DNA from 2 places in the Streptomyces sp. DSM 120436 genome. Region 1 is predicted to be linked to the other one. Evidence: riboswitches for the same ligand, from Rfam matches in the RefSeq annotation. Region 1 holds a riboswitch; the other holds the start of a gene.
The links. Region 1 has a riboswitch for thiamine pyrophosphate ahead of thiO (glycine oxidase ThiO). Riboswitches for the same ligand answer to the same signal wherever they lie in the genome.
Positions count from the first base shown of each region.

Region 2: another riboswitch for thiamine pyrophosphate. It lies ahead of ACWH4W_RS13715 (thiamine ABC transporter substrate-binding protein); the one in region 1 lies ahead of thiO (glycine oxidase ThiO).

Region 1 is NZ_JBSKBS010000002.1:1,690,143-1,697,540, reverse strand. Features, by position in the region: gene pknB (Stk1 family PASTA domain-containing Ser/Thr kinase) at 1-1,933, opposite strand, end outside; gene ACWH4W_RS29795 (thiazole synthase) at 2,056-2,850, opposite strand; gene thiS (sulfur carrier protein ThiS) at 2,853-3,074, opposite strand; gene thiO (glycine oxidase ThiO) at 3,071-4,237, opposite strand; TPP riboswitch at 4,235-4,346, opposite strand; gene ACWH4W_RS29780 (NAD(P)/FAD-dependent oxidoreductase) at 4,442-5,677, shown strand; gene ACWH4W_RS29775 (Rv2175c family DNA-binding protein) at 5,768-6,133, shown strand; gene thiE (thiamine phosphate synthase) at 6,513-7,172, shown strand; gene metF (methylenetetrahydrofolate reductase [NAD(P)H]) at 7,292-7,398, shown strand, end outside.
Region 2 is NZ_JBSKBS010000001.1:2,984,913-2,992,310, forward strand. Features, by position in the region: gene frr (ribosome recycling factor) at 111-668, shown strand; gene ACWH4W_RS13700 (phosphatidate cytidylyltransferase) at 668-1,792, shown strand; gene ACWH4W_RS13705 (GNAT family N-acetyltransferase) at 2,259-2,783, shown strand; gene rlmN (dual-specificity RNA methyltransferase RlmN) at 2,856-3,962, shown strand; TPP riboswitch at 4,027-4,132, shown strand; gene ACWH4W_RS13715 (thiamine ABC transporter substrate-binding protein) at 4,213-5,301, shown strand; gene ACWH4W_RS13720 (ABC transporter permease) at 5,277-6,953, shown strand; gene ACWH4W_RS13725 (ABC transporter ATP-binding protein) at 6,954-7,398, shown strand, end outside.

The DNA of each region.
Region 1 (7,398 bases):
AGCCGATCCTGATCGTGATCGTCGAGCCCTCGGGCGCGGTGTCGCCGCCGTCCACCGACTGGTCCTTGACCGTGTCGCGGAACAGACCCAGCAGACCGCGGTCCTCCTGCACCGCGAACCCGGCCTCCTCCAGCTTCCGCCGGGCCTCGTCCGCCTTGTCGCCGACCACGTCCGGCACCTCGACCATCACCGGGCCCTTGGACAGCGTGAGGGTGACCGTGTCGCCCTCGGCGGCCTGTCCGCCGACGCCCGGGGACTGCCGGGCCACCCGGCCCGCGTCGTGCTCGGAGTGGACCCGCCCGTCGGCGATCTCCACCTTCAGCCCGGCCTCCTCCAGTTCGGCGCGCGCCTCCTCCGGGTCGTCGCCGGTGACGTCGGGCACCTCCACCGGGCTGCCCTTGCTCACCGTCAGCGCCACCGCGGAGCCCGCGCGGACCTCGGTGCCCTTGCCCGGCTCGGTGGAGACCACCGCGTCCCTGGCGACGGAGTCGCTGAACTCCCGGGTCACCATGCCCGGCTCCAGGCCCTCGTCCTCCAGCAGCGACCGTGCCTTGTCCAGCGGGTAACCGTCCAGGTCGGGCACGCGGACGGTCCGCGGGCCCTGGGACACGGTCAGCGACACCGAGGCGCTGCCGCGGACGCGGGCGCCCGCCGCCGGGTCGGTGCTGATCACCTTGCCCCGCTCGACGGTGTCGCTGTACTCCTCCTCGACCTCGCCGACGTCCAGCCCGGCCTCGGCGAGCCGGTCCCGGGCCTCCTGCTCGGTCTTCGACAGCAGCGGCGGGACCTCGGTGAACTGCCCGGAGTTGATGTACCAGACGCCCGCGCCCAGGCCCAGCACCAGCAGCACGGCCACGACGATCGCCGCGGGCCCGCGGCGCAGCGCCGTGCGGCGCCGGGGCGGGAGCGGCGGAGGGGACTGGAGACGGCTGGTGCGGTGCACGGCGTGCGCGCCGCCGTCCTCGTCCTCGTTCACGGGGAGGGGGCGCGGCACGGTGAGCGAGCGCGGGATGACGCTGGTGCGGTCGTCGGCGTTGTCGTGCTCCGCCGAGAGGGCCTGCGGAGGCATCGCGTCGAGCTGCTCGTCGGTGAGCCGGCCACGCGCCTCGCGGGCCACGGCGAACAGCGCCACCGCGTCGGCCGGGCGGGCCTCGGTGGCGCGCGCGGTCGCCGCCGCGACCAGTGAGTCCAGCGCGGGCGCCAGACCGGGCACCACCGTCGAGGGCGGCGGCACGTCGTCGTGCAGGTGCTTGTAGAGGACGATCGCGGGGGAGTCGCCGTCGTGGGGCTTCTCCCCGGTCAGCATCTCGTACAGCAGGATGCCGCAGGCGTACACGTCGACGCGGGGATCGGCGACGCCGTGTTCTATCTGCTCCGGGGCCAGGTACGACACCGTGCCCAGCACGGTGCCCGTGCTGTCGCGGGTGACCGTGTCCACCGCGCGGACCAGCCCGAAGTCGGCGACCTTGACCCGGCCGTCGTCCCCGATCAGCACGTTCTCCGGCTTCATGTCGCGGTGCACGAACCCGGCCCGGTGGGCGGCGCCCAGCGCGGCCAGCACCGGCTCCAGGATGTCCAGCGCGGCCCGCGCCTGCAGCGCCCCGCGCTCCCGCAGCACGTCCCGCAGGGTGCAGCCCGGGATGTACTCCATCGCCAGGTAGACGTACCCCCCGTCGGCGCCCTGGTCGAAGACCTGGACGACGTTGGGATGGGCCAGCCGGGCGACGGACTTGGCCTCGCGGATGAAGCGCTCCACGAAGCCGGCGTCGGAGGCCAGCGAGGGGTGCATCACCTTGAGCGCGAGGACGCGGTCCAGGCGGGTGTCCAGGGCCCGGTAGACCGTGGCCATCCCGCCGACGGCGATCCGCGCCTCGACGCGGTAACGGCCGTCGAGCACCTGCCCGACCAGCGGGTCCTGAAGGGTCGTGTCCACGCAGCGAGTCTACGAGCCCGCGACGACAGCCCCGGCCCGGTCGACCACCGTTGGAGCGGACCTGTGACCTGTGCGACCCGGCCGCGTCCCGCCGCGGTCCGTCCAGCGGGCCGTCCCGCGGGTCAGAAGGCGGGCCTTTCCGGGTCCAGCGCGGCCCGGCCCCCGACCGGCGAGGACGCCTGCGCGAAGTGACGCCGGGGGATGCGCCCCGCCCGCCGCGCGAGCCGTCCCGCCTCCACCGCGCTCCGCATCGCGGACGCCATCAGCACCGGCTCCTGGGCGCGGGTCACCGCCGACGCCAGCATCACGCCGGCGCAGCCCAGCTCCATCGCCAGCGCCGCGTCGGACGCGGTGCCCGCCCCGGCGTCCAGGATCACCGGCACGCCCGCCCGCTCCACGATCAGCTCGAAGTTGTGCGGGTTGCGGATGCCGAGACCGGACCCGATCGGCGAGCCCAGCGGCATCACCGCCGCGCAGCCCACGTCCTCCAGCTTCCGCGCCAGCACCGGGTCGTCGTTGGTGTACGGCAGCACCGTGAACCCGTCGTCGACCAGCGTCTCCGCCGCGTCCAGCAGCTCCACCGGGTCCGGCAGCAGGGTCCGCTCGTCCGCGACGACCTCCAGCTTCACCAGGTCCGTGCCCAGCGCCTCCCGGGCCAGCCGCGCGGTGAGCACGGCCTCCCCGGCGGTGAAACAGCCGGCCGTGTTCGGCAGCACCTCGACGCCCAGCCTCCGCAGCACCGACAGCACCGACCCCCGCACCGAGGGGTCCACCCGCCGCATGGCGACGGTCGTCAGCTCGGTGCCGGACGCCACCAGCGCCCGCTCCAGCACGTCGAGGCTCGGCGCCCCGCCGGTGCCCATGATCAGCCGGGACGTGAAGGTCCGGCCGCCGAGGACGAAGGGATCGTCGGCCATGGTCAGCCTCCTTGGACGGCGGTGAGGACCTCCACCCGGTCCCCTGCGGACAGGGGGGTGGCGGGCCACTGCGCGCGCGGGACGACGGTTTCGTTGAGGGCGGCGGCCACCCCCGAGGGGGCCGCGGTGAGCGACCTCACGACGAGGTCGAGAGCCGTGCCGGGCGGGAAGTCCCGGGGCTCGCCGTTGACGGTGACGGTGACCGTGGGGTCCGGGGCGTTCATACGGACTGCTCCGCGAGGACGGGGGCGCCGAAGCGCCGGGGGGTGAACGGGAGGGCTTCTTCGGGCAGCTCGCCGGTGGTCAGCACCCGCGCCATGGCGTCGCCGGTGACGGGCGTCAGCAGCACGCCGTTGCGGTGGTGCCCGGTGGCCAGCAGCAGCCCGTCGAGGCCGGTCGGGCCGAGCAGCGGCGCGTTGTCGGGGGAGCCGGGGCGCAGACCGGCGGTCGTCTCGGTGAGCGGCAGCTCGGTGAGGCCCGGCACCAGCTCGTGGGCGTCGCGCAGCAGCTCGTAGACGCCGCCCGCGGTGACCGTGGTGTCCCAGCCCAGCTCCTCGCTGGTCGCGCCGATCACCAGCTCACCGCTCTCGCGCGGCACCAGGTAGACGTGGCTGCCGCGCACCACGGCCCGCACCGTGCGGCTCAGGAACGGCTCGGGACGGTCCGGCATGGCCAGCCGCAGCACCTGCCCCTTCACCGGCCGCACCGGCGGCAGCACCTCCGGCGGGACGCCCGCCAGCCGCCCGCTCCAGCTTCCCGCGGCCAGCACCACCTGACCCGCGGCCCGCTCGGCGCCGTCCGTCGTGACCACGCCGGCGGCGCGGTCACGACGGACGACGAGCCGCTCGGCCCGGGTGCGGTGCAGGACGACGCCGGCCCGCTCACAGGCGGTCAGCAGCGCGGACGCCAGCCGCCGCGGGTCGATCTGGTGGTCGCCGTCCACCCGCAGCCCGCCGCGCACGCCCGGCGCGAGCATCGGCTCCAGGCGTCGGCACTCCCGTCCGGTCAGCCACTGCGAGTCCAGGCCGGAGCGCTGGTGCAGGGCGTGCAGCTCGCGCAGATGGGCGCGGTCGTCGGCGTCCAGCGCCACGGCGAGGGTGCCGCAGCGGCGGTAGCCGAGGTCCTGGCCGGCGCACTCGGCCAGCTCGGCCGCGAAGCCGGGGTAGCGGCGCGCCGAGGCCAGGTTGAGGCCCAGCAGCGTCTGCTCGCCGTGGTGCAGTTCGGTGACGGCGGCCAGCATTCCGGCGGCCACCCGGGCGGCGCCCCCGCCCGGCTCGGGATCCACGACGGCCGTGGCGAGACCGGCCTGCGCGGCCCGCCAGGCCGTCACCAGACCGATGATCCCGCCCCCGACGACGAGGACGTCCGCGGTACGCGTGGGCGACATGGGCGTCCAGCCCCTCCCTTCGCCGGCATGACCCGGATCAGGTTCGTACGGTCGGAGGCCGCCAGCCTCCCTCTCAGCCCGGTGCGTCCGGACTCCCGCGAGTGCGTGTACGCGGGCCACCCTAGCCCGCGCCCCGCCGCACCCGTAAGGGACCCCGCCCGGCAGCGGTCCGGCGTGGCGGGCGCGGGTGTCTATGGTGAGCGGGTGAGCGAGCAGACGCAGGAACCGGGAGGGGCCGCGCCGCGCCGGGTCGTGGTGGCGGGCGCGGGCATGGCGGGCGTGCAGACCGCGGCGGCGCTGCGGGAGCGGGGCTTCACCGGCGAGGTGACGCTGATCGGGGCGGAACCCCACCAGCCGTACGACCGGCCGCCGTTGTCCAAGGCGGTGCTGCTGGGCACCGCCGAGAGCTCCGCCTTCGACGTGGACTTCGAGGAGCTCGGCGTCGCCCTGCGGCTGGGCTGCGAGGTGACGGGCCTGCGCCCCGGCGACCACGAACTGGACACGGAGGCCGGGCCCGTCCCGTACGACGTGCTGGTGATCGCCACCGGCGCGGAACCGCTGCGGCTGCCCGCCGCGGAGGGCGTGCCCGGGGTGCACCTGCTGCGCACCCTGGACGACGCCGAGCGGCTGCGGCCGGTGCTCGCCGCGCGGCACGACATCGTGGTGGTGGGCGCGGGCTGGATCGGCGCCGAGTTCGCCACGGCGGCCCGCGAGGCGGGCTGCGCCGTCACCGTCGTCGAGGCCGGGGAACGGCCGCTGGCGGGGGCGCTGCCCGCGGAGGTGGCCGCGCCGATGGCCGCCTGGTACGCGGAGGCCGGCGTCACCCTGCGCACCCACACGCGCGTGAGCGGCGTCGAGCCCGGCGCCGTGCTCCTCGACGACGGCGGCCGGCTGCCCGCCGGCGCGGTGGTCGTCGGCATCGGCGCCCGCCCCGCCACGGCCTGGCTGGCCGGGTCCGGGATCGCCCTCGGGACGCACGGCGAGGTCGTCGCCGACGCGCACCTGGCGACCTCCCTGCCCGACGTGTACGCCGTAGGCGACTGCGCGTCCTTCCCGTCCGCCCGCTACGGCGAGCGCCTGCTGGTCCACCACTGGGACAACGCCCTCCAGGGGCCGCGCACGGTCGCCGCGAACATCGTCGGCGGGACCGCGGGCCGCGAGGTGTACGACCCGGTGCCGTACTTCTGGTCCGAGCAGTTCGGGCGGTTCGTGCAGTACGCCGGCCACCACGCGGACGCGGACCGCACGGTGTGGCGCGGGGACCCTTCCGACCCGGCGTGGAGCGTCTGCTGGCTGCGCGGGGACCGGCTGGTCGCGCTGCTCGCCGTCGGGCGGCCCCGGGACCTGGCGCAGGGGCGGCGGCTGATCGAGGCGGGCGCGGCGATGGACGCGGAGCGGGTGGCCGACCCGGCGCGCCCGCTGAAGTCGGCGGCCGTCTGACACCTCGCGGGCGGGGCCCGCCGCCGACGCGCCCGCCCGGTGGGGCGGGGCTGGCTTCCGACTGTCGGTGGCAGGTGGCAGGCTTGTCCCGTGACCGAGATTGACGCAAAGATCGATGCTCTCGTCCCCGCCTGGCTCACCCTCCCCGACATCGCCGAGAAGCTCGGCGTCGAGGTGACGCGCGTCCGGCAGCTGGTCAAGGAGGGCCAGCTCATCGCCGTGCGCCGGGGGGAGAACCGCGCGCTGCACGTCCCCGCCGCCTTCATCGACGGGGACAAGGTCGTCAAGGGCCTGACCGGGACCCTGACGCTCCTGCGGGACGACGGCTTCACGGTCGAAGAGATGCTGGAGTGGCTCTTCACCCCCGACCCCAGCCTGCCGGGCACGCCCGCCCAGGCCCTCGCGGAGAACCGCGGCACGGAGGTGAAGCGCCGGGCCCAGGCTCTCGCCGTCTGACCGCGCCCGCCCCTGTCCGAACACCGTCCCCGACGGCCGGGGCCCACCGCCCCGGCCGCGGACTCCCGCGCGGCTTCCGCGGGTGTGGGGCCGGGGTGCCGGGCGGGCGCCGGTCCCCATCCGGCCGCAGGCCTGTCGCGCCCGACACCGGCGTCGGCCCCTGCCCGCTCCTTGCGCTGCTGAGTCCTCGCGCGCGGTTCCGTGGGCGCGGGGTGTGCCGTGCCCGAACCGCCGTGCTCCCGTGCCCGAACCGCCGTGCGGTCCCCGCGAGGCACCGCATAGGGTTCCGGCGGCAGGCCCGGCCCGTGGTGGGCCGGGGCCGCCGGCAGCGCGGGCCCGCCCGGCCCGTGTGCCGCCGAGACGAACCCGGGGGGACCCCATGACCGACAGCCCGCGCGCCCGGCTCGCCGACGCCCGCGTCTACCTCTGCACCGACGCCCGCAAGCGGCAGGGCGACCTGCCGGAGTTCCTGGACGCCGTGCTCGCCGGCGGCGTCGACGTCGTGCAGCTGCGCGACAAGGGCATGGAGGCCGCCGAGGAGCTGGAGCACCTGGCGGTCCTCGCCGACGCCTGCGCCCGCCACGGCAAGCTGCTCGCGGTCAACGACCGCGCCGACGTCGCCCACGCCGCGGGCTCCGACGTCCTCCACCTCGGCCAGGGCGACCTGCCCGTCCCCGCCGCCCGCGCGATCCTCGGCGACGAGATCCTGATCGGCCGCTCCACCCACGCCGAGTCCGAGGCCGCCGCGGCCGCCGTCCAGCCCGGCGTGGACTACTTCTGCACCGGACCCTGCTGGCCCACGCCCACCAAGCCCGGCCGCCCCGCCCCCGGCCTGGACCTCGTCCGGTACGCCGCCGGGCTCGGCACCGACCGCCCCTGGTTCGCCATCGGCGGCATCGACCTCGCCACCCTCGACCAGGTGCTGGACGCCGGCGCCCGCCGGGTGGTCGTGGTCCGCGCCCTCACCGAGGCCGACGACCCCGGCGCCGCGGCCGCCGAGCTGGCACGCCGGGTGCGGGAGGCGGCGGACGCCGGCTGACCGGCGCGGCGGGAGGCCGGCGTCTCAAGTCTGTCCACACTGTGGACGGTAAGTCGGCGAATCAGACAAATATCTCGCTTTTGGTTGGGGGGCCGCCGACCCGTGGCTACGCTGCCCGTATGGCCCTCGGAACCGCATCCACCAGGACGGACCGCGCACGCACCGTGCGCGACATGCTCGCCACCGGGAAGACGACGTACTCGTTCGAGTTCTGGGCCCCCAAGAC
Region 2 (7,398 bases), on a different contig from region 1:
GACAATGTCCTGCCGGTCGTGAACCGTGCAGGAAGAAGACGCGACGCAGCCGGCCGCAGCCCCGACCGAGGACCGCAGCCGGGCCTACTCAAGACACGCAGGAGCAAGTGGTGATCGAAGAGACCCTCCTCGAGGCCGAGGAGAAGATGGAGAAGGCCGTCGTGGTCGCCAAGGAGGACTTCGCCGCGATCCGCACCGGCCGTGCGCACCCGGCGATGTTCAACAAGATCGTGGCCGACTACTACGGCGCGCTGACGCCGATCAACCAGCTGGCCTCTTTCTCCGTGCCCGAGCCGCGCATGGCCGTGGTGACCCCGTTCGACAAGAGCGCGCTGCGCAACATCGAGCAGGCGATCCGTGACTCCGACCTGGGCGTCAACCCGAGCAACGACGGCAACATCATCCGGGTGGTGTTCCCCGAGCTGACCGAGGAGCGCCGGCGCGAGTACATCAAGGTCGCCAAGGGCAAGGGCGAGGACGCGAAGATCTCGATCCGCTCCGTCCGCCGCAAGGCCAAGGAGGCCATCGACAAGCTGATCAAGGACGGCGAGGTCGGCGAGGACGAGGGCCGCCGTGCGGAGAAGGAGCTCGACGACACCACGGCGAAGTACGTCGCCCAGGTGGACGAGCTCCTGAAGCACAAGGAAGCGGAGCTGCTCGAGGTCTGATGAACGACTCTTCCTGGGGGACGCCGCAGACCGGGTACTGGGGGACGTCCGATCACGGACCCGGCCGGGGAGCTGTCCCGGCGGGTCCCGCGTACGATGCGCACAACGCACAGCAGACGCGCCCCATGCCCATCGTGCCCGACGTACCCGAACACGGCGGAGACCAGGATGCGGACCGGGGGGTCGCTCGGCTGAGCGGCCCCCTGTTCCGAGACGAGCCCACGCGGGCCCGCCCCCTGCCGGGGGAGGTGCCGCAGAATCCGGAGCCCATGCGCCACGCCCCGCAGCCGGCCCCCGCACCGCAGAAGAAGAGCGCGGGGCGGGACCTCGGTGCCGCGATAGGCGTCGGCGTCGGACTCGGCGCGGTGATCGTCGCGTCGCTGTTCGTCGTCAAGGCCGCCTTCGTCGGGGTGATCGCCGTCGCCGTCGTGGTGGGTCTGTGGGAGCTGACCACACGGCTGGACGAACGCAAGGGCATCAAGGCGCCCCTCGTCCCGCTGGCGCTGGGCGGCGCGGCCATGGTCGTCGCCGGGTACGTCCGGGGTGCGGAGGGCGCGTGGGTCGCCATGGCGCTCACCACGCTGGCGGTGCTGGTCTGGCGCATGACGGCACCTCCTGAGGGCTACCTCAAGGACGTCACCGCGGGCGTCTTCGCCGCCTTCTACGTGCCGTTCCTGGCGACGTTCGTCGCGATGCTGCTGAAGGCCGAGGACGGTCCGTGGCGCGTGCTGACGTTCCTGGTGCTCACCGTGGTCAGCGACACCGGCGCGTACGCGGTCGGCTGGCGCTTCGGCAAGCGCAAGCTCGCCCCGCGCATCAGTCCCGGCAAGACCCGCGAGGGCTTGTTGGGAGCGGTCGCCTTCTCGATGGTGGCGGGCGCGCTGTGCGTGCAGTTCCTGATCGACGACGGCGTGTGGTGGCAGGGCCTGCTCCTCGGCCTCGCGGTCGCCGTCAGCGCCACGCTGGGCGACCTCGGCGAGTCCATGATCAAGCGGGACCTCGGCATCAAGGACATGGGCACGCTGCTGCCCGGTCACGGCGGCATCATGGACCGCCTGGACTCCCTCCTCCCGACGGCGCCGGTGGTGTGGCTGCTGCTGGCGATCTTCGTGGGCACGGGCTGAGGTCCGCCCCCCCGCACCGCCGCACTGGCCCCCGTCCTCCCGAGGACGGGGGCCGACGCGTGCCGCCGTTCTCCAGGAGCGCGGCCTGGCCGACGCGCCCAGGGTCCAGGTGACCCGCGGCGCACGCTTCGGGCAGGCACCCGTCATGGGCCACGCGCTGCCTGCGGCCACAGGCGGAAGCAGCCGTTCCCCCGCGTGATCGGGTGGCAGAATCCCGGGCATGACGCTGGACCCACTGGTGGGACGCGCTCGTGCGCTGTGGCAGGACCTGGCCGGCGCACCCGTGGAGTCGGACGATCCGCCGCCGGCGTGGTCGTCTCGCCGGCATTGAAACTGTGTCCGCCCTCGTGGTGCGGGATCGTGGTCCTGGACGGAGCGGGGATCACCACGGTGCCGACGGACGAGGCCGCGGTCCCGGCGCGTGATGTCGCCGCCGCGCTGCCTCCGGCGGCTCTGGTCCACGCCGATGCGCTCCGTGCCGCTCCCCGTCGCCGAGGTGCTGGGACCGGCGACTCTCGCCTGTCTGCCGGTCACGGATTTCCGCCCTGCGCCCACGGACCGGGCGGTGACGAAGGTGCCTGCGGGACACCCGGGCCTCCTGGCCCTGCCGGCCGGGGCGGGGCGGGAAGACGCTGGGGAAAGCGGAGTGAGCGAGGTCTCGTCGCCTGCTTTCGCCGTCTTCGAGGGTGACGAGGTCGTGGCCGCGGCGGCGTATCAGACCCGGCCGAGGAGGACAGCGCATCTGTCCGTCCTGACGGCGTCGGGGCATCGCGGACGCGGACTGGCGAAGACGGTGGCCTCTGCGGCGGTCGCGCACGCTCTCGACGCGGACCTCATGCCGCAGTGGAGAGCCCGACGGACGTCGTCCCGACGGGTCGCCCGCTCGCTCGGGTTCCAGGAGATCGGAACTCAGTTGAGTGTTCGGCTCGACGAGGGCGGAGGGGCCGCAGCGGCCACGGTCCGTCCAGGGCTGCCGAGTGGCGACCGGTGACGAGCACCACCGACCGGTGCGGCAGCCGACACCCGCGGGCCACCCCTGTGGATCTGCGACACTGGTAACGCCATGCCTAAGCCCGGAGAACTCACATTCGTAGCGCCGCGCGGAGCCAAGAAGCCGCCGCGGCATCTTGCCGATCTCACGCCTGCCGAGCGCAAGGAGGCGGTCGTCGCGGTCGGTGAGAAGCCGTTCCGTGCCAAGCAGCTCTCGCAGCACTACTTCGCGCGGTACGCGCACGATCCGGAGCAGTGGACCGACATCCCCGCCGGTTCGCGCGGGAAGCTGCGGGAAGCGCTGCTTCCCGAGCTGATGAGCGTCGTGCGGCACCTGTCGACCGACCAGGGGACGACCCGCAAGACGCTGTGGAAGCTGTTCGACGGGACGCTCGTCGAGTCGGTGCTGATGCGGTACCCGGACCGGGTCACCATGTGCATCAGCTCGCAGGCCGGGTGCGGTATGAACTGCCCGTTCTGCGCCACCGGGCAGGCCGGGCTGGACCGGAACCTGTCCACCGCCGAGATCGTGCACCAGATCGTGGACGGGATGCGGGCGCTCCGCGACGGCGAGGTGCCCGGCGGGCCCGCGCGGCTCAGCAACATCGTGTTCATGGGCATGGGCGAGCCCCTCGCCAACTACAAGCGGGTCGTCGGCGCCATCCGCCGGCTCACCGACCCCGAGCCCGACGGGCTCGGTCTGTCGCAGCGCGGGATCACCGTGTCGACGGTGGGCCTCGTGCCGGCCATCCACCGGTTCTCCGACGAGGGCTTCAAGTGCCGGCTCGCCATCTCGCTGCACGCCCCCGACGACGAGCTGCGCGACACCCTCGTCCCCGTGAACACCCGGTGGAAGGTGCGCGAGGTGCTCGACGCCGGGTTCGAGTACGCGGCGAAGTCCGGGCGGCGCCTGTCCATCGAGTACGCGCTGATCCGGGACATCAACGACCAGGCGTGGCGCGGCGACCGGCTGGGGCGGCTGCTCAAGGGGCGCCCCGTGCACGTCAACCTCATCCCGCTCAACCCGACGCCCGGCTCCCGGTGGACCGCGTCGCGGCCCGAGGACGAGAAGGCGTTCGTCGAGGCGATCGCCGCGCACGGTGTGCCGGTCACGATCCGGGACACCCGTGGACAGGAGATCGACGGGGCGTGCGGTCAGCTCGCCGCGACCGAGCGGTAAGGTGACCTCGGTCAGTACATCTGAACAGGCACCATCCGAATAAGCACACCTTCAGTACACCTTCATATTCCGACAGGGGAGCGCCACAGCGCTGAGAGTGCGGCACCGGCCGCAGACCCTCCGAACCTGGCCCAGGTCATTCTGGGTAGGGAGATCGGTCATCACTCGAGCTGTTGCGCCCTGCCCGGGACTCCGCCCAGGAGTCCCGGGCAGGGCCGCGTCTCTTCCTGGTCACTCCAGGAGGGATCAAGTGGACATCACCAAGAAGGTCACGGCCCTGGCGGTCGGTCTGGGGCTCGTCACGCTGTCCGCCTGCGGGTCGTCCGGCGCGGACGACAGCGGCGGCAGCGGCGAGGGCTCCAAGACCGTGACCCTCGTCAGCCACAACTCGTGGGCCGTGTCCGAGGACGTCGTCGCCGCCTTCGAGGAACAGTCGGGCTTCGAGCTCAAGGTCCTCGAGGACGGCGACGCGGGGCAGGCCGTGAACAAGGCGATCCTGACCAAGGACAACCCCCAGGGCGACGTCTTCTTCGGCGTCGACAACACCCTGCTGTCCCGAGCCCTGGACAACGGCCTCTTCCAGTCCTACAAGGCCAAGGGCTCCGACCTGGTCCTGCCCGAGTACCGGGCCGACGAGGACAAGCACCGGGTCACCCCGGTCGACACCGGTGACGTCTGCGTCAACTACGACAAGGCGTGGTTCGAGAAGAAGAAGCTGACCCCGCCGAAGACCTTCGACGACCTGGTCGAGCCGGCCTACAAGGACCTCCTCGTCGTCGAGAACGCCGCCACCTCCTCGCCCGGCCTCGGCTTCCTGCTCGGCACCGTCGCCGAGTACGGCGATGGGGGCTGGGAGGACTACTGGAAGAAGCTCAAGGCCAACGGCGTCAAGGTGGTCGACGGCTGGGAGCACGCCTACAACGAGGAGTTCTCCGGCTCGGCCGGCGGCAAGCAGGCCAAGGCGGACCGGCCGCTCGTCGTGTCGTACGCCTCCTCGCCGCCCGCCGAGGTGATCTACGCCGACCCGCGGCCCGACACCGCCCCCACCGGCGTCGCCGAGGGCACCTGCTTCCGGCAGGTCGAGTACGCGGGGCTGCTGAGCAACGCCGAGAACCCCGAGGGCGGCAAGGCCCTGCTGGACTTCCTGGTCAGCAAGACGTTCCAGGACGACATGCCGCTCAACATGTTCGTCTACCCGGTGCGCGAGGACGCCCAGGTGCCCGAGGAGTTCGTGAAGTTCGGGCCGCAGGCGAAGGAGCCGCGGACCATGGATCCGGCGAAGATCGCCGAGAACCGTGACCAGTGGGTCAAGTCGTGGACCTCGCTCGTACTGAAGTGACCCCGCGCAGGCCGAGGTGGTGGCGCCGGAACGCGGCCCGGCTCGGCCTGATGGCCGTGCCGGCCGTGTTCTTCGCGGTCTTCTTCGCCTACCCGGTCGCCGCGATCGTCGCCCGGGGACTGAAGGCCGACGGCGGCTGGCAGCCCGGGCGGATCGCGGACGTACTGGCCCAGTCCGACATCCGCCAGGTGCTGTGGTTCACCACCTGGCAGGCGCTCGTCTCCACGGCCCTCACCCTGGTGATCGCCCTGCCCGGCGCCTATGTCCTGGCCCGTTTCGACTTCCCCGGCAGACAGGTGCTGCGGGCGGTGGTCACCGTGCCGTTCGTGCTGCCGACGGTCGTCGTCGGCGCGGCGTTCATGGCGCTCGTCGGACGCGGCGGACTGCTGGACGAACTGTGGGGCGTGCGCCTCGACACCACGGTCTGGGCGATCCTCCTCGCCCACGTCTTCTTCAACTACGCCGTGGTCGTCCGCACCGTGGGCGGACTGTGGGCCCAGCTCGACCCGCGTCAGGGGGAGGCCGCGCGGATGCTCGGCGCCTCCCGACTCACCGCCTGGCGCACGGTCACCCTCCCGGCGCTCGCCCCCGCCGTGGCCGCCGCCGGGCTGATGGTCTTCCTCTTCACCTTCACCTCCTTCGGCGTGGTGCAGATCCTCGGCGGTCCCGCCTTCTCCACCCTGGAGGTGGAGATCTACCGGCAGACCGCCGACCTCTTCGACCTGTCGACGGCCGCCGTCCTCACGATGATCCAGTTCGTCGCCGTCGGCGCGATCCTCGCGCTGCACGCCTGGACCGTGCGGCGCCGCGAGACCGCGCTGCGGCTGGTCGACGCCTCGGTGACCGCCCGCCGCCCGCGCGGCGCCGGACAGTGGGCGCTGCTCGGCGGGGTCGTCGCCACGGTCGCCGTGCTGCTCCTGCTGCCGCTCGCCGTTCTGGTCCGGCGTTCCTTCGGCAGCGCCGGCCTCGCCTACTACCGGGCGCTGACCGAGGCGGACGGGGGCGTCTTCCTGGTCGCCCCGATCGAGGCGATCGGCACCTCCCTGCGCTACGCCGTCGCCGCCACCGTGATCGCCGTGGTGATCGGCGGTCTCGCCGCCTTCGCCCTGACCCGGCGGGACGCGGGCCGGCTGGTGCGCGGCTTCGACGCCCTGCTGATGCTGCCGCTCGGCGTGTCCGCGGTGACCGTCGGCTTCGGCTTCCTCATCGCCCTCGACGAACCGCCGCTGGACCTGCGCGCCTCCTGGATCCTGGTGCCGCTCGCGCAGGCGCTGGTCGGCGTCCCCTTCGTCGTACGGACCATGCTGCCGGTGCTGCGGGCCGTCGACGTGCGGCTGCGGGAGGCGGCGGCGGTGCTCGGGGCGTCGCCGTGGCGGGCGTGGCGGGAGGTGGACCTGCCGCTGGTGCGGCGGGCGCTGCTGATCGCCGCCGGGTTCGCCTTCGCGGTGTCGCTGGGGGAGTTCGGGGCGACGGTGTTCATCGCGCGGCCGGACAACCCCACCCTGCCGGTGGCCGTGGCGCGGCTGCTGGGACGGCCCGGGGACCTCAACTACGGGCAGGCGATGGCCCTGTCGACGATTCTGATGGTGGTGTGCGCGGTGGCGCTGCTGGTGCTGGAGCGGCTGCGGACCGACCGGACCGGGGAGTTCTAGATGCTGCTCAGCCTCGAGGCCGCGACCGTCCGTTTCGGCGGGCGGGCCGCGCTGGACGCCGTCGACCTCGACGTCGCCGAGCACGAGATCGTGTGCGTGCTCGGTCCCAGCGGCAGCGGCAAGTCCACGCTGCTGCGCGCGGTCGCCGGACTGCGGTTCCTGGACGCCGGGCGGGTCCTGCTCGACGGGCGGGACCAGTCGGGCGTGCCCGCGCACCGGCGGGGCGTCGGACTGATGTTCCAGGACCATCAGTTGTTCCCGCAGCGGGACGTGGGCGGCAACGTGGCCTTCGGCCTGCGCATGCACGGCGTGCCGCGCGCCGAACAGTCGCGGCGCGTGGGCGAGTTGCTGGAGCTGGTCGGGCTGCCCGGCGCGTCCGGGCGGGCGGTCGCCGCCCTGTCCGGGGGTGAGCAGCAGCGGGTGGCGCTGGCCCGCGCCCTCGCCC